DNA from 3 places in the Pseudomonas artemisiae genome. Region 1 is predicted to be linked to each of the others. Evidence: predicted binding sites of a transcription regulator. Region 1 holds the regulator's gene; each other region holds the start of a gene.
The links. Region 1 encodes LexA, which represses DNA repair genes until DNA is damaged. Its sites were predicted from a motif close to CTGTNTNNNNANACAG; they were not measured.
Positions count from the first base shown of each region.

Region 2: recN (DNA repair protein RecN) is a predicted target of LexA. The motif match lies at 3,168-3,183, and genes of this name have one in related genera.
Region 3: recA (recombinase RecA) is a predicted target of LexA. The motif match lies at 3,099-3,114, and genes of this name have one in related genera.

Region 1 is NZ_JBSKHS010000003.1:41,463-47,285, forward strand. It holds gene topA (type I DNA topoisomerase) at 1-862, shown strand, start outside; gene ACWKV4_RS04545 (DUF6586 family protein) at 904-1,428, shown strand; gene ACWKV4_RS04550 (hypothetical protein) at 1,480-1,713, shown strand; gene sulA (SOS-induced cell division inhibitor SulA) at 1,719-2,204, opposite strand; gene lexA (transcriptional repressor LexA) at 2,217-2,828, opposite strand; gene ACWKV4_RS04565 (TetR/AcrR family transcriptional regulator) at 3,015-3,713, shown strand; gene nagZ (beta-N-acetylhexosaminidase) at 3,782-4,810, shown strand; gene ACWKV4_RS04575 (S-methyl-5'-thioinosine phosphorylase) at 4,813-5,550, shown strand; gene ACWKV4_RS04580 (DEAD/DEAH box helicase) at 5,576-5,823, opposite strand, start outside.
Region 2 is NZ_JBSKHS010000018.1:57,225-63,047, forward strand. It holds gene dnaJ (molecular chaperone DnaJ) at 1-197, opposite strand, end outside; gene dnaK (molecular chaperone DnaK) at 407-2,326, opposite strand; gene grpE (nucleotide exchange factor GrpE) at 2,432-2,998, opposite strand; gene recN (DNA repair protein RecN) at 3,209-4,882, shown strand; gene fur (ferric iron uptake transcriptional regulator) at 4,984-5,388, opposite strand; gene ACWKV4_RS18005 (outer membrane protein assembly factor BamE) at 5,486-5,823, shown strand, end outside.
Region 3 is NZ_JBSKHS010000005.1:301,019-306,841, reverse strand. It holds gene mutS (DNA mismatch repair protein MutS) at 1-2,323, opposite strand, end outside; gene ACWKV4_RS08955 (CinA family protein) at 2,571-3,071, shown strand; gene recA (recombinase RecA) at 3,178-4,236, shown strand; gene recX (recombination regulator RecX) at 4,265-4,717, shown strand; gene ACWKV4_RS08940 (LOG family protein) at 4,739-5,803, opposite strand.

The DNA of each region.
Region 1 (5,823 bases):
CGCCGAGGCCAGCGAAAATGGCATGCGAGCCAACCAGCCCACGCTCACCGACATTCCGTGCAAGGAATGTGGTCGACCGATGATGATTCGCACCGCGTCAACCGGCGTGTTCTTGGGTTGCTCGGGTTACAGCCTGCCCCCTAAGGAGCGTTGCAAGGCGACCATCAATCTGGTGCCAGGTGATGAAATTGCGGCCGATGACGAAGGTGAATCCGAGTCCCGGGTACTGTTGAACAAACACCGCTGCCCTATCTGCGCCACGGCCATGGACGCTTACCTGCTTGATGAAAGCCGTAAATTGCACATCTGCGGTAACAACCCGGATTGCGCGGGCTATGAGATCGAGCAGGGCAGCTTCCGCATCAAGGGTTACGAAGGCCCGAGCATTCAGTGCGACAAATGTGGCAGTGAGATGCAGCTCAAAACCGGCCGCTTCGGCAAGTTCTTCGGCTGTACCAATGCCAGTTGCAAGAATACGCGCAAGCTGCTGAAAAACGGTGAGGCCGCTCCGCCGAAAATGGACGCTGTAAAGATGCCGGAGCTTAAGTGCGAGAAGGTGGATGATACCTACGTGCTGCGCGACGGTGCGTCGGGGCTGTTCCTGGCCGCCAGCCAGTTCCCTAAAAACCGCGAAACCCGAGCGCCCCTGGTGCGGGAGTTGTTGCCGCACAAGGACGAGATCGATCCTAAGTATCACTTCCTCTTCGACGCGCCGGTGAAAGACCCTGAAGGGCGCTTCTCGGTAATACGCTATAGCCGTAAAACCAAGGAGCAGTACGTGCAAACGGAAGTAGACGGCAAGCCCACTGGCTGGCGCGCCTTCTTCGACGGTAAGGCGTGGAAGGTGGAAGACAAGCGCTAAAGGCCGCCGGGCCTTGGCTCGGCACTTTCTGGAGGTTGAACATGGCTTACGAGCTGTACACACGCACCAACCAGAAACTTTACTTCGCGGGCCTGGCCATTGATGCCCTTAAGCGCGCTGAGCAAGGTTCTGTGGTAAATGCTGCGTCCGTGGCCCAGGCCGAGCGGGAAGCGGTGCTGTTTCACCTCTACGGCGCGCTACTGGGGCTGTGTCACGAGATTGCCGGTTATTACCGCCTGGCAGACGCTGCCTCATCAAACCTTGAGCGTTTTCTAACACCTGAGGCCTTGGCTGCGGCGCCTAACCCTCAGTTGGGTGAGTTGGTAGAGTTGGTGGGTAACCCAGAGACTTGGCTCGCTTCGCTCGGGGCAGGCTATGCGCGCCTGTGGCAACCGCCTCGCGAGCCTAAGAAGCCTAAGCAGGATGTAACCCTGCCATTGATTCAGGCCGTAAGCCTGGATGAGCCACCACAAGCCCCACCACTGACCGCTGATACGCTAGAAAACTGGCGTCAGCAGCTCAAATTGCTTGCCATGCGGTTCAGAGAAGGGCTTAGTGAGTGCTGATCCGCCCGGTGGCTGTTACAATGGCCGCCTTTCCTGGAGAACCCTCACGTTATGTCTACGTCTTTTCTTGAAATCGTCGAATTGCCGGACGGTCGGATAGAGCTCCGTCGTGCCGACGATGAGGGCTCGTTAGTGACGCTGAATTTTTCTGAAGACGCCAAGGTATTTCTTCAGGGCCAGCATGTTGAAGTCGCCAAAGCGATGTTGAGCGTTGGCGTGCAAATGGCGGGCAAACTGGTCGAAGGGGAATTCGACCACGAAGAAGGGACCCGCGTACTCCATTAACGCCTCTAGCCCAGGCGAATGTTCAAACTCTGGGCCTCCCCTTGGTGAGCCGCGTTAATGAGTTGCTGACGATTACTCCCACTGAGCGGGTTTACCCAACTGACTACCGTATGGCTACGCCCCAGGCGCAAGGCCTCGCACGCTAGCTGTAGTGGTGTCTGATTTGACTTAGGCTGTAGCAGCAAAATGCGCTCACGGTTGAGCCCAGCTTCTCGAAGCCAGCTCTGGGTTAGGCTGGCAGGCGGTGCTACCAACGTAAGCCAGCGCATATGCTCACCTTCGCTCAATTCCCGCAACATCGGAGCCAGTAGGTTAAGGCAGTTCCCCGTAGCGCCGCGCAGGCTCAATTCACTAAACACTTCAGGGCCATGGCCAGGCCAGTTGTCGGCGGGTGCCTTCTGAAAAGCCTGATTGCAGGGTGCGATAAAGGCTTCGAACAGTGACAGTTGAGGGTGTTGAAGGGTGGTGGGCATTAACGGGGAAAGCTGCATGTCGCCTCCTGACTATCGACGGATGACACCGACACTGAGCCCTTCGATGACCAAATCCTGCTTTTGCAGGTCGATCTCGATAGGCGCGAATTCCGGGTTTTCGGCAAGTAGCTGAACCTTGTCGCCGTTGCGGTTGAAACGCTTGACGGTAACTTCGTCGCCGATCCGGGCTACCACGATCTGCCCGTTACGCGCTTCACGGCAGGTATGAATGGCAAGCAGGTCGCCATCCAGGATACCTACGTCCTTCATGCTCATCCCATGTACACGCAAGAGGTAATCTGCCCGTGGATGGAAGAAGGCCGGGTTGATGTTGCAGGCATCCTCGATGTGCTGCTCGGCAAGAATGGGCGCCCCCGCGGCCACACGGCCAATAACGGGCAGGGTGGTTTCATTGGCGGCGCGGGGCTCGGCACCAGGGATTCGAATGCCGCGGCTTGCGCCAGGGGTCATTTCAATAGCGCCCTTGCGAGCCAAGGCCTTAAGGTGCTCTTCAGCGGCGTTGGGCGACTTGAAGCCCAGCTCCTGAGCGATCTCGGCGCGGGTAGGGGGGAAACCGTTATCGTCGAGGCAACGCTTGATGAAAGCGAGTATCTCGGCCTGGCGTGGCGTAAGTTTCTGCATGGCGTTGGCTCTGGCTTTTTATACAGTGACTGGAATTATATACAGTATTGAGTGCTTGGCAATCCCCAGCCGGTTGGCGTGGGTGCTTGAGCGCCAGCCCATATAGCTGGAAAATCCCCGGCTGGCTTGACAAGCGCCACGGGCCAAACGTATGTTTCAAACACTCGTTTGTCAGCCGGAGCAACCATGGCACAGTCGGAAACCGTGGAGCGCATTCTAGATGCCGCCGAACAACTGTTCGCGGAGAAGGGCTTCGCTGAAACCTCCCTGCGCCTGATTACCGGCAAGGCCGGTGTCAACCTGGCGGCGGTAAATTACCACTTCGGGTCCAAGAAGGCGCTTATCCAGGCGGTATTCTCACGCTTCCTCGGGCCGTTCTGCGCAAGCCTGGACCGCGAGCTGGAGCGTCGCAGCGCACGGCCGGAGCATAAGGCAAGCCTGGAAGAATTGCTCGAAATCCTTGTTGACCAGGCCATGTCGGTGCAACCGCGCAGCAATAACGACCTGTCCATCTTTATGCGGTTGCTGGGGCTGGCCTTCAGCGAAAGCCAGGGTCACCTGCGGCGTTATCTGGAAGACATGTACGGGAAGGTGTTCCGCCGCTATATGACCCTGGTCAACGAAGCCGCTCCGCGCATACCCGCGCTGGAGCTGTTCTGGCGGGTGCATTTCATGCTTGGCGCCGCGGCCTTCAGCATGTCCGGCATCAAAGCCTTGCGGGCTATTTCAGAAAACGACTTCGGCGTGGATACCTCCATCGAGCAGGTGATGCGCTTGATGGTGCCCTTCCTGGCGGCTGGTATGCGCGCGGATAGCGGCGTAAGCGACCCGGTGATGGGCAGCGCCCAACTGCGGCCCCGCAGCAAAGCGCCGGTCAAGGCCTGAGCCGCCGCGACAGCCCTTCACAGATTGGGTAAAGTAGCGGCCCCGCAGCCTTTGCCCAAGGATTTTCCATGAGCGCCAGCCTTCAAGGCTCTCTGATGGTAGACGTCGCCGGTACCTGGCTAACCGCCGAAGACCGCCATCTGATTCGCCAGCCCCAAGTGGGCGGCCTTATACTCTTTGCCCGTAACATCGAACACCCCCGGCAGGTACGTGATCTGTGCGCCAGCATCCGTGCGATCCGCCCCGATCTCATTCTGGCCGTGGACCAGGAAGGTGGCAGGGTGCAGCGGCTGCGCCAAGGGTTCGTGCGCCTTCCAGCCATGGGTGATATCGGTGAGGCGGCCATGGGTGAGCATGCCCAAAAACTCGCCAGGGCCTGTGGCTGGATCATGGCCATCGAAGTACTTGCCGCCGGCCTGGACCTGAGTTTTGCCCCGGTACTGGACTTGAACCACGGGCGAAGCGCTGTGATCGGTGCCCGCGCCTTCGGTGGCGAGCCCGCCTCGGTAACCGCCCTTGCAGGCGCGTTTATCGAGGGCATGAACCACGCCGGCATGGCGGCCTGTGGCAAGCACTTCCCTGGCCATGGCTGGGCCGAAGCCGATTCCCATGTAGCCATACCCGTCGATGAGCGCCCCTTGGATGTACTGCGCGCGGTAGACATGCAGCCCTTCATGGCCCTGCGTCATCGCCTGGCCGCGCTAATGCCGGCCCATGTGATCTACCCGGCTGTGGACGATCGGCCCGCTGGCTTCTCGGCGCGCTGGCTACAGGGCATTTTGCGGGGTGAGTTGGGCTTTGACGGCGTGATCTTCAGTGATGACCTGTCCATGGCTGGCGCCCACGTGGTCGGAGACGCCGCCGCTCGAATAGAAGCCGCGCTGGTCGCCGGGTGCGACATGGGGTTGGTTTGTAACGACCGCGGCGCCGCCGAACTGGCCTTGAGCGCTACCCAGCGCCTGAACGTAACGCCCCCGCCTCGATTGGCTGGCATGCGCCGCCGCGCCGTGGTAACCACTGATTACCGACAACACCCTGACTGGCTGCGGGCGCTGGGTGCGCTGCGCCAGGGTGGGTTGCTCGAACCAGGAGCTTGATCATGACCACCTATGCAATTATCGGCGGCACCGGCCTGACGCAATTGGACGGCCTGGATATCCAACGCGCGGTGGAGATGGAAACTCCCTACGGTGCTCCCTCGGCGCCGATACTGGTGGGCCAGTATGCCGGCCGGGACGTGCTTTTCCTAGCCCGTCACGGCCACCCCCATCGCCTGCCGCCGCACCAGGTGAATTATCGCGCCAACCTTTGGGCCCTCAAACAGGCTGGCGCCGATGCGGTGTTGGCGGTCAATGCCGTTGGGGGTATCCACCCGGCCATGGGCACGGGGCACCTTTGTGTTCCGCACCAGTTGATCGACTACACCAGCGGGCGGGCGCATACCTTCTTTGCTGATGAGCTGGAACACGTTACCCATATCGACTTCAGCTACCCCTATAGCGAAGCCCTGCGCCAGCAGTTGGTGGAGGCGCTGCAGGCCGAAGGCCATGGGTTCAGCGACTTTGGGGTGTATGCCTGTACCCAGGGCCCACGCTTGGAAACGGTGGCCGAAATCACCCGGCTGGAGCGCGATGGCTGTGACATCGTGGGCATGACCGGTATGCCCGAAGCGGCTCTGGCCAGAGAAATCGACCTGGCCTATGCCTGCTTGGCATTGGTGGTGAACCCCGCGGCAGGTAAAAGCAGTGAGGTGATCACGATGGCAGAGATTGAAGCAGCCTTGGGCCAGGGCATCGGTAAGGTAAGGGGCGTGCTGGCTCGGGTGCTCACCGCCTGAGTGTGGCCCCGCGGGGGCTCAAGCTTTAGCGTTTGCCAGGCAGGGGTTCGAACAGGGCTTCGATATCCTCGGTTTCCCAGTGCCAATCTCCAGCCCGGCGGCCGTCTAGCACACCAGCAGCCAGGGCGGTTTTTTCCTGTTGTAATTGGGCGATCTTCTCCTCCACTGTACCGCGGGTAATCAGCTTGAACACGAACACAGGCTTATCCTGGCCAATGCGATACGCACGGTCGGTGGCCTGTTGCTCGGCGGCCGGGTTCCACCAAGGGTCGT
Region 2 (5,823 bases), on a different contig from region 1:
TACGCGGCGCGCTTGCTCGCGTCGGACAGTACTTCATAGGCCTCGTTGGCCTCCTTGAAGCTTTCTTCCGAGGCTTTGTCTCCGGGGTTACGGTCCGGGTGATGTTTCATCGCCAGGCGGCGATAGGCCTTCTTCAGGTCAGCTTCGCTCGCGCCTCGCTCGACCCCAAGTACCTCGTAGTAATCACGCTTAGCCATATGCTTCTTTTACATCCTGAATAAAATTCGACGCACCGGCCAGCGATGCCTCGCGCGCTGCAGCCAGGGGCCAACTGGAACACCCAGCGAACCGGGTGCTTGAAATTCCTGTACTCCAGACATGCCAACGCGGGAGCCAAGGCTCCCGCGCGGCGACATGCTACCAGTCACCACGCATACGCAGGGCACCGGCCGATCACAAGCAGTACTTACTTGTTGTCTTTCACTTCTTCGAACTCAGCATCGACCACGTCGTCGTGCTTCTTCGGCTCTTCGCCAGCAGGCTGCTGGGCAGCGCCTTCCGGAGCACCCGCGTCCGCGTACATCTTCTGGGCAACCGGCGCGGTGATCTTGGACAGCTCCTCGACGCGAGCGTCGATGGCAGCCTTGTCATCACCCTTCACAGCCACTTCCAGCGCAGACACCGCGGCTTCAATGGCAGTCTTCTCTTCGGCGGTAACTTTGTCGCCCGCTTCGCTGACCATCTTGCGAGTCGAGTGTACCAGTGCGTCACCCTGGTTACGGGCAGCGGCCAGTTCTTCGAACTTGCGGTCTTCTTCCGAGTTGGCCTCGGCATCACGGATCATCTGCTGGATTTCTTCATCCGACAGGCCCGAGTTGGCCTTGATCACGATGGACTGCTGCTTGCCGGTGGCCTTGTCCTTGGCGCCTACGTGCAGAATGCCGTTGGCGTCGATGTCGAAGGTCACTTCGATCTGAGGCACGCCACGTGGTGCTGGCGGGATTTCACTCAGGTCAAACTTACCCAACGACTTGTTCTGGCCAGCCTGCTTACGCTCGCCCTGCAGCACGTGAATGGTCACAGCGCTCTGGTTGTCGTCAGCGGTGGAGAAGGTCTGCGACTTCTTGGTCGGGATTGTGGTGTTCTTCTCGATCAAAGGCGTCATTACGCCGCCCATGGTTTCAATACCAAGGGTCAGCGGGCTCACGTCCAGCAGCAGTACGTCTTTCACGTCACCGGCCAGTACGGCGCCCTGAATGGCGGCACCCATGGCAACGGCTTCGTCCGGGTTGACGTCTTTGCGCGCTTCTTTACCGAAGAAATCGCTAACGGCCTTCTGAACCAGTGGCATACGGGTTTGCCCGCCCACCAGGATCACGTCGTTGATGGAACCGGCGTCGATACCCGCATCCTTGAGTGCGATACGGCAAGGCTCGATGGTGCGCTGAACCAGGTCCTCAACCAACGCTTCGAGCTTGGCGCGGGAGATTTTCACGTTCAAGTGCTTTGGCCCGGTGGCGTCGGCGGTGATGTATGGCAGGTTCACGTCGGTGGACTGCGAAGACGACAGCTCGATCTTGGCCTTCTCAGCGGCTTCTTTCAGACGCTGCATGGCCAGGGGATCGCCCTTGAGGTTCATGCCGCTTTCTTTCTTGAATTCGTCTACCAGGTAGTCGATCAAACGGATGTCGAAGTCTTCACCCCCGAGGAAGGTGTCACCGTTGGTGGCCAACACTTCAAACTGGTGCTCGCCATCGACTTCCGCGATTTCAATGACGGACACGTCGAAGGTACCGCCACCCAAGTCATAAACAATGACGGTGTGGTCGCCGCGTGCTTTGTCCATACCGTACGCCAAGGCGGCGGCGGTAGGCTCGTTGATGATGCGTTTTACGTCCAGGCCCGCGATACGGCCGGCGTCCTTGGTCGCCTGGCGCTGGCTATCGTTGAAGTAGGCCGGCACGGTGATAACCGCTTCGGTGACCGCTTCGCCCAAATAGTCTTCGGCGGTCTTTTTCATCTTCTTCAGCACTTCGGCCGAGATTTGTGGCGGTGCCATTTTCTGGCCGTTCACTTCGACCCACGCGTCACCGTTGTCCGCCTTGGCGATCTGGTACGGGACCATCTTGATGTCTTTTTGAACGACTTCTTCTTCGAACTTACGGCCGATCAGGCGCTTTACCGCATACAGGGTGTTGTGTGGGTTGGTGACCGCCTGACGCTTGGCGGACTGGCCAACCAGGATCTCGCCGTCGTTGGCGTACGCGATGATCGAAGGGGTGGTACGTGCGCCTTCGGCGTTTTCGATAACCTTGGCTTTGCCATTTTCCAGCACGGAGACGCAGGAGTTGGTAGTCCCCAGGTCAATACCGATAATCTTGCCCATGTATGAAACTCTCCTGAAACTTTGAATTAGGTTGCCGCGCCAGTGGTGGCTGTACGCGGTAGCACTCGAACGCTTGCAAACTAAATGGGGGCCGCTTTAAGGATTTCAAGCCTTTTCGTCGATCGACGGCGAGGCTGGCGCGGCGGGCTTGCTGACCACCACCATGGCGGGGCGCAGCAGGCGGCTATTGAGCTGATAACCCTTCTGGAACACCTTGAGCACGGTGTTGGGCTCCACATCGCTGCTTTCCTGCATGGCCATGGCCTGGTGATGCTCGGCGTTGAAGGGCTCACCATGGGGGTCGACCGCTTCTACGCCATACCGCTTGAGGGTATCGCCGAACATTTTGAGGGTCAGCTGCATGCCTTCGCGCATTGGGCGCAGGGCTTCGTCGTCGGCATTGGTTACTTCCAGGCCGCGCTCGAGGCTGTCGATGATCGGCAACAGGTCGTTGGCGAATTTCTCCAGCGCGAACTTGTGGGCTTTTTCCACATCCTGTTCGGCGCGACGACGGATGTTTTGCACATCGGCGGCAACCCGCAAGGATTGGTCCTTGGCAGCGGCCAATTGCTCTTCAAGGGCCTGGATTTGCGCGGCAAGGTCTTCGCCGTTGGCTTCTGGCGCCGGGGTGAGTTCCGGGTTCTGTTCGTCCAGAGTCTTGTCTTCAGCCATGGGGTTCTCCTTTGGATACGTCGGCGAGCACTCGCTCGCGCATGCTTGCCCCGGTATATGGGGCCTTCCGCGCTCGCTTCAAGGCACCGGCATGGCAAATTTCACTTCCTTGAAGCGTAACGGCGGTGCATTCGGCCGACACTTGGCATTGTCAGCCCTACCCAAAGCACTGTATAAATAACCAGACCTTTCATTTCGGGGATCGTGACCATGCTGGTGCACCTGTCCGTTCATAACTACGCCATCGTCGAACATCTAGACCTAGAGCTGGAACACGGCATGAGCGTGATCACCGGCGAAACCGGCGCGGGCAAGTCGATCATGCTCGACGCGCTGGGCCTGGCCTTGGGCGACCGTGCCGACAGCGGCGTAGTGCGCCCAGGCGCGGACAAGGCCGACATTCTGGCAACCTTCGACGTGGCTGACATCCCCGACGCCCGTGCCTGGCTGGCCGAGCGAGACCTGGACAAAGACCACCACTGCATTCTGCGCCGGGTGATCACCAGCGAAGGCCGTTCCAGGGCGTACATCAACGGCGCGCCCAGCCCTTTGGGAGACTTAAAGGCACTGGGCGAGCTGCTGATCGATATCCACGGCCAGCACGAGCATCAGTCCTTGCTGAAACCGGATACGCATCGCCGCCTGCTGGACGAGTTCGCCGGCGCCGCCGATTTGGCCCGCCAGGTAAACATGGCCGCACAGCGCTGGCGGCAAACCCGTCAGGAAATCCACCGGCTGTCGAGCACCAGCGAGGAGCAGCGCGCGCGCCATCAGTTGCTTAGCTATCAGCTCGAAGAATTGGAAAACCTGGGCCTGGGCGAGAACGAGTTGGAAGAGCTCGAAGAAGCCCAAAAGAACCTGGCCAACGCCGAAGGCTTGTTCGCCACCAGCCGCCAGGTCGTGGAGCAATGCTCCGAAGGCGATTCGGGCAACATTCTCGATGCACTAAGCGCTTGCCTTAACCGGCTGTCGTCGGTCGCCAATCCGCCACGGGCACTGCAAGAAGCGGCCAACATGCTCTCCAGCGCACAGATCCAGGTCGAAGAAGCCGTCGGCGAGCTTAATCGCTTTGTGGATAATTTCGAGGCCGACCCTGCCCGCTTGCAATTGATCGAAGAGCGACTGGACACCATCTATACCCTGGCCCGCAAGCACCGCGTGCAGCCTGGTGAAGTGGCTGCCTTGCAGCAGAAACTGTTCGATGAAGTCGAAAGCCTGGCCGCTTGCGATGAGTCCATCGAGCGCTTGGAAGGCGAGCTGGCCTCATTCGCGCGCCATTACCAGCACAAAGCCGATGAGCTGAGCGCCCTGCGTAGCGAAGCGGCCAAGCGTTTGGAAACTGCCGTAGAAGAAGAAATCCACCGCCTGGGCATGCCCGGTGGCCGGTTCCGCATCGAGCTCAAGCTACACGCCAGCAACGACCTGCACCCCCATGGGCAGGAAAGCGTGGAGCTGATGGTCAGCGCCAATCCCGGCCAGCCCATCAAGTCGTTGGCCAAGGTAGCCTCCGGCGGCGAGCTGTCCCGTATAAGCCTGGCCATCCAGGTGATCACCGCGCAAACCTCGCGCACCCCTACCTTGGTATTCGACGAGGTGGACGTGGGTATCGGCGGCCCGACCGCAGAGATCGTCGGCCAATTACTGCGCAAGCTCGGCGAACGCGGGCAGGTACTCACGGTCACCCACTTGCCTCAAGTGGCCGCCCAAGGCCATCACCACCTGTTCGTACACAAGCTTCGGGGCAGCGATGAAACCCGTACGGCAGTGCGCACGCTCGCAAAAGCTGAGCGCATTGAAGAAGTGGCCCGCATGTTGGGCGGCGTGGACCTGACCAAGGAGTCCCTGGCACACGCTCGCAAAATGGTGGTAAGCGCTAAAGGCTGATTACTGGGCTAGCCGGCCTGTAGGGTCGGCTTGATCCGCGCACTAATATTGAGAAACGAAAACCCGCCATCCTGCGGGTTTTTGCGTATTTACAGCCGTGGTTATTTTGGCCGACGGACGTACAACACCAGATTGTGATCCACCAAATCGAAGCCATGCTCGATCACGATCTCCTTTTGCCGCTTTTCAATTTCACTGTCGAAAAACTCGATAACCTCGCCCGAGTCCACGTCCACCATGTGGTCGTGGTGCCCGCCGTCGGCGAGCTCGAACACTGCGTGGCCGCCATCGAAATTATGGCGGACCACCAGGCCAGCCGCCTCGAACTGGGTCAGTACTCGGTAAACAGTGGCAAGCCCTACGTCTTCACCCGCCTCCATGAGGGCCTTGTACACGTCCTCGGCGCTCATGTGGCGCTGCTCGGCCGAGTCAAGCATTTGCAGGATCTTGACCCGTGGTAGGGTCACCTTCAGACCTGCTTTTCGTAGTTCGTTGTTTTCAACCATGGTCAGCTTTCTCGCCGATGCTGCTTCGCAGCTTCAGTCAATGCGGGTATGATCGGGGCTTTGTTGACCCAGCCAAGATAGTGGAAGTCGCCCACCGATGCAAAACACCAAGCACTTGCTTACCAGCCTCACGTTCGTGGGCCTGCTCGCACTCGCCGGTTGTTCATTCCCCGGGGTTTATAAGATCGACATCCAGCAGGGCAATGTCGTCACGCAGGACATGATAGACCAGTTGAGGCCTGGAATGACCCGGCGGCAAGTGCGGTTTATCATGGGTAACCCCATGCTCGTGGATACGTTCCACCCCAATCGTTGGGACTACCTCTACAGCATGCAGCAAGGCGGCGCTCGCCGACAGCAAGAACGCGTGAGTGTTTTCTTCAACGAGCAGGACCAACTGGCCAGCCTGTCCGGGGACTTCATGCCAGGCGTTAG
Region 3 (5,823 bases), on a different contig from region 1:
GAGCCACGGCCAGGCCATAGCTCTGGCTCGCCGGGCCGGGCAACACATGGTGCAGGAACACGATCCGCTCGTTGTGCTCAGTGGCGTTGAGGTGCACGTTGGCGACCACCGGCTCGTTTTCCGGCAATACCGTGAGTTCGAAGTAATGGGTAGCGAACAAGGTAAAGGCCTTGAGTTGCGCCAGGCGCTCCGCTGCGGCCCAAGCCAGTGACAGCCCGTCGAAGGTACTGGTGCCTCGGCCTACTTCGTCCATCAGCACCAGGCTGGCATGGGTGGCGTTGTGCAGGATGTTGGCGGTTTCGCTCATTTCCACCATAAAGGTGGAGCGCCCACCGGCCAGGTCGTCGCTAGAGCCGATACGGGTAAAGATGCGGTCTACCAGCGATAGCTCGCATTGGCGCGCCGGCACGAAGGCGCCAATGTGCGCCAGGAGCACGATCAAGGCGGTCTGGCGCATGTAGGTAGACTTACCACCCATGTTCGGCCCGGTGATCACCAGCATGCGGGTGCTGTCATCCAGGCTCAGGTCATTGGCCACGAATGGCGTAGTCAACACTTGCTCCACCACGGGGTGGCGGCCCTGCTCGATACGGATGCACGCCTCGTCGACGAAGCGCGGGCAGTTCAGGTCTAGGTTCAGCGCACGCTCGGCCAAGTTGCTCAGCACGTCCAGCTCGGCCAAGGCCGCGGCGGTGTCCTGCAGCGGCGCCAGGTGCCCGATCAGGTTCTCCAACAGGGCCTCGTAGAGCATTTTTTCCCGAGCCAGTGCCCGGGATTTGGCTGACAGGGCTTTGTCTTCAAAGGCTTTTAGTTCTGGCGTGATAAACCGCTCCGCGCCTTTGAGGGTTTGCCGCCGAATATAGTCTGCTGGCGCCTGTTCGGCTTGCTTGCTCGGCAACTCGATAAAGTAACCATGCACGCGGTTATAGCCGACCTTCAGGTTGCTCAGCCCAGTGCGGGCTTTTTCCCGTGCCTCCAGGTCGATCAGGAACTGCCCGGCGTTTTCGCTCAGCGCCAGCAGCTCATCAAGCTCGGCGTCATAACCGGTTTTCAGCACGCCGCCGTCACGGATCACCGCTGGGGGTGTGTCTATGATCGCGCGGGCCAGCAAGGCCGCCAGTTCAGGATAGGTGCCGGCAATGGTTGCCAGTTGCGCCAAGTGTGGCGCTTCCAGTTCGGTCAGTTCGTTTTGCAGCTCAGGCAGCGCCGCCAGGGCATCACGCAGCCGCGCCAGGTCTCGAGGGCGGGCATTGCGCAGGCCGATGCGCGCCAGTATCCGCTCCAGATCGCCGATGTGCTTGAGCGGCGGCTGCAGGCCCTCGAAGCGATACCCTTCCAGCAGGCAGCGAATGGCGCTTTGACGCGCGGTCAGGGTTTTCAGGTCGCGAAGCGGGCGGTTCAGCCAGCGGGTAAGCAGCCTGCTGCCCATGGCCGTTTGGCAACGGTCCAGTACTGACTGCAAGGTGTTGTCGCGCCCGCCGCTGAGGTTCACGTCCAGCTCCAGATTGCGCCGGGTGGCCGCATCGAGCACCACGGTGTCATCCAGCCGTTCATGGCGCAGGCTGCGCAGGTGGGGCAGGGCGGTGCGCTGGGTTTCCCGGGCATAGGCTAGCAGACACCCGGCTGCACCGATGGCCAGGGTAAGCTGCTCGCAGCCAAAGCCTTTGAGGTCCTGTGTGCCGAACTGTTGACATAGCAGTTTCTTGGCCGTATCGCGTTCGAATTCCCAAGGCGCGCGCCGCTTGGCGCCACGGCGTTTCTCCGCGGGCAAGCCCTGCGGCCAGTCATCGGGGAACAGCAGTTCCACTGGGTTGATGCGCTCCAGCTCCGCTAGCAGATGCTCCCAGCCCTTGAGTTCCTGAACGATGAATTGCCCACTGGTGATGTCCAGCACCGCCAGCCCGAACAAGCGCTCATCGCCCAGCAGCGCGGCAATCAGGTTGTCGCGACGCTCATCGAGCAGGGCTTCGTCGCTTATGGTACCCGGTGTGATGATACGCACCACCTGCCGCTCTACCGGCCCTTTGCTGGTAGCCGGGTCGCCGATCTGTTCACAGATCACTACGGACTCGCCAAGCTTTACCAGCTTGGCCAGGTAGCCCTCCGCCGCGTGATAGGGAATGCCACACATGGGGATGGACTGCCCGGCCGATTGCCCTCGGGCGGTCAGGGTGATGTCCAATAGCTTGGCCGCGCGCTTGGCGTCCTCATAGAAAATTTCATAGAAATCTCCCATGCGGTAAAACATAAGCTGCTCTGGATGCTGATTCTTCAGCTTCCAGTATTGCTGCATCATCGGGGTGTGGCTGGACAGGTCAGACATTCAGGGGCTTGGCTCGGCTGTCGTGGTGCAAGGTCGAAAGCCGGCCATGGTACAAGGTTTTTCAGGCCCGCCGAAGCGGTCTGGGCAGATGACGCGCGCGTGAGGGCTGAGCATGGGCATTATCGCTGTACACGCTGCTCGCAACCTGTGGTTGCGTATTGGCGGTGGACAGCGCGGTCCTGGCGGTGGAAAGTCTTCCAGGCAGGCCACTTGGCCTATTGTTTATCTGCCATGCCAAGGAGTTTCCATGGATGAGATCACCCACCTTGCCACTGCCCTGGGCCACCGCTTACAAGCGCTTGGCGCCAAGGTCACCACGGCCGAGTCCTGCACCGGCGGCGGCATCGCCGAGGCCATCACCCGCGTGGCTGGCAGTTCCGCTTGGTTCGAGGCTGGCTTTGTAACCTATTCCAACCGCCAAAAGCACCTTCAATTGCACGTCCCCGAGGCCCTGTTCAACGAAGTAGGCGCGGTAAGCGAAGAGGTGGTGCAGGCCATGGCCAAGGGCGCTGCCGACCACGCCCAGGCACGCTTCGCCGTGGCTGTCAGCGGCGTTGCCGGGCCTGGTGGAGGCAGCGCGGACAAGCCTGTAGGCACCGTTTGGTTCGCCTGGGCCGACGGCCAGCGAATAATTACGGAACGCCAGCGATTCGATGGTGATCGACAAGCTGTAAGGCAACAAACGGTAGTGGTTGCCTTGGAGCGCCTATTGGCCCTGGCTGATGGAGAAAAACCCAACCAGGGGTAGGCGATCCACGGAAGGTATGGAATAATACTGTCTACTTATACAGTTATTAGCCAATGCAGGTCGCGCGCCGGGCGCTGTCGACCTTGTCGAAATCATGAGGAATTCAATGGACGACAACAAAAAGCGTGCCTTGGCTGCGGCCTTGGGTCAAATCGAACGTCAATTCGGCAAGGGTGCCGTTATGCGCATGGGCGACCATGAGCGCTCGGCTATCCCTGCCATTTCCACCGGTTCCCTGGGGCTAGACATTGCCTTGGGCATTGGCGGCCTGCCCAAGGGCCGGATCGTAGAAATCTACGGTCCGGAATCCTCCGGTAAAACCACCCTTACCCTGTCGGTCATTGCCCAGGCTCAACGTGCGGGTGCAACCTGCGCCTTCGTGGACGCCGAACACGCGCTCGACCCTGAGTACGCTGGCAAGCTGGGCGTGAACGTGGACGATCTGCTGGTCTCCCAGCCGGACACCGGTGAACAGGCGCTGGAAATCACCGACATGCTGGTGCGCTCCAATGCCGTGGATGTGATTATCGTCGACTCCGTGGCGGCCCTGGTGCCTAAGGCGGAAATCGAAGGTGAAATGGGTGACATGCATGTAGGCCTGCAAGCCCGCTTGATGTCCCAGGCGCTGCGTAAGATCACCGGTAACATCAAGACCGCCAACTGCCTTGTAATCTTCATCAACCAGATCCGGATGAAGATCGGTGTGATGTTTGGCAGCCCGGAAACCACCACCGGTGGTAACGCGCTGAAGTTCTACGCATCGGTTCGTCTGGACATCCGCCGTACTGGTTCGGTCAAGGAAGGCGACGATATCGTCGGTAGCGAAACCCGTGTCAAAGTCGTCAAGAACAAGGTATCGCCACCATTCCGCCAGGCCGAATTCCAAATCCTGTACGGCAAGGGCATCTACCTGAATGGTGAGATCGTTGACCTGGGCGTGGCCAATGGCTTTATAGACAAATCAGGCGCTTGGTATGCCTACCAAGGTAACAAGATTGGCCAGGGCAAGGCGAACGCTGCCAAATACCTTGAGGAAAACCCTGAGGTGAAGGCCGCGCTGGAGAAGCAGATTCGCGACAAGCTGCTCAACAGCGGTGCAACCCCTGAGCCCAAGAAAGGCGCGGTAGCCGCTGATGAAGTAGCGGACGTGGAAAGCGACCTCTGACAGGGCGACGAGCGCGAGCACAGCGGCGATGATTTTAGATACAGCGGTCGCTGTGCGCCGTGTCGCAATGGACCTGTTGGCCCGTCGCGAACACGGCCGAGTGGAGCTTGAACGCAAACTCCGGCAAAGGGGGGCAACACCTGAGCTTATCGCCACGGCGCTTGATCGCCTGGCTGAGCAAGGGCTGCTTTCCGAAGCTAGGTACTTGGAAAGCTTTATCCACCACCGCGCGCGTTCCGGCTATGGGCCGGCCCGTATTCGGGAAGAGCTGACGCAACGGGGCTTGGTCCGCTCGGATGTAGACCAAGCCTTACGCACCTGTGGCTATGACTGGGCCGTACTGTTGCGTGAAACCTGGGAGCGCAAGTTCACGGGTGAGCTTCCCATGGACCCAAAAGAGCGTGCCCGTCAAACACGCTTTCTCCTCTACCGTGGCTACCCCATGGACCTTATAGGGCGTCTACTCAGCGGCCGCGAATAGGGCCGCTGGCAGTGTACGCTCTTAAGCCCAATGCTTGGGTTCGTTGATAAAGTCCACCAATTCCCTAAGCCGCCCTTGGTTACGCCCGCTGAACGCAAAGGCCAAACGCGTCAGATGTAACAGGTCGGGCTCTTCTGCATGCTCAGCCGCTGGCCCATGCTGCTCGAATACGCCGCCCAGGTTCAAGTCTGCGAACGTTACTTGAATATCGGCCAGCGCGGCGGGGTTCAACGCATGACGCATGCGTATGATAAACACGTTGTTGAGCCAGCGAGTGGAATGAAAGTTAGCGTAAAACCGCTGAATTTCGTCAACCGCCTGGTCTGCGTCATACACCAGTCGCATCAACTTCAGGTCGCTGGGTAGAATGTAGTGATTGGCTTCGAGCTGATTGCTGATGAACGCCAGGGCCTCTTGCCAGAAGGTACCACCCGGAGCGTCCAGCAATACCACGGGTACCAGTGGGCTTTTGCCTGTCTGAATCAGCGTGAGTACTTCCAAGGCCTCGTCCAGGGTGCCGAAGCCGCCTGGGCACAGCACCAAGGCATCGGCTTCCTTGACGAAAAACAGTTTGCGAACGAAGAAGAAGTGAAACGGCAGCAGCCGATCGGTGCCTTCTACCGTGGCATTGGCATGTTGCTCGAAGGGCAGCCGAATGTTGAAACCAAGGCTATGGTCCCGGCCCGCGCCTTCATGAGCGGCGGCCATGATCCCACCTCCGGCACCGGTGATTACCATAAGGTCGGCTTGAGCCAGTGCTTCACCCAAGCGCTGTGCCAGTGCATACACAGGGTGCTCTCGAGGCGTGCGAGCCGAACCAAAGACCGTTACCTTGCGCCGCCCCCGGTGGGTTTCCAGCACACGGAACGCGTGATCAAGTTCGCGTAAGGTTTGCAAGGTGATCTTGGTGTTCCAACGGTTGCGATCCTCTTGCGCCATACGCAAGACGGTCAGCAGCATGTCCCGGTACATTGCAGTGTTCGGGCTATCAGGCGCTAGCCGAGCAAGTAGCGTGTCTACAGCGTTGAACACGGAACTGTCTTCGCTGAAGTGTAGGGCCAGTGACTCGTTAGGCAGGTAAGGCATGCAACCTCTCCATGGGCATC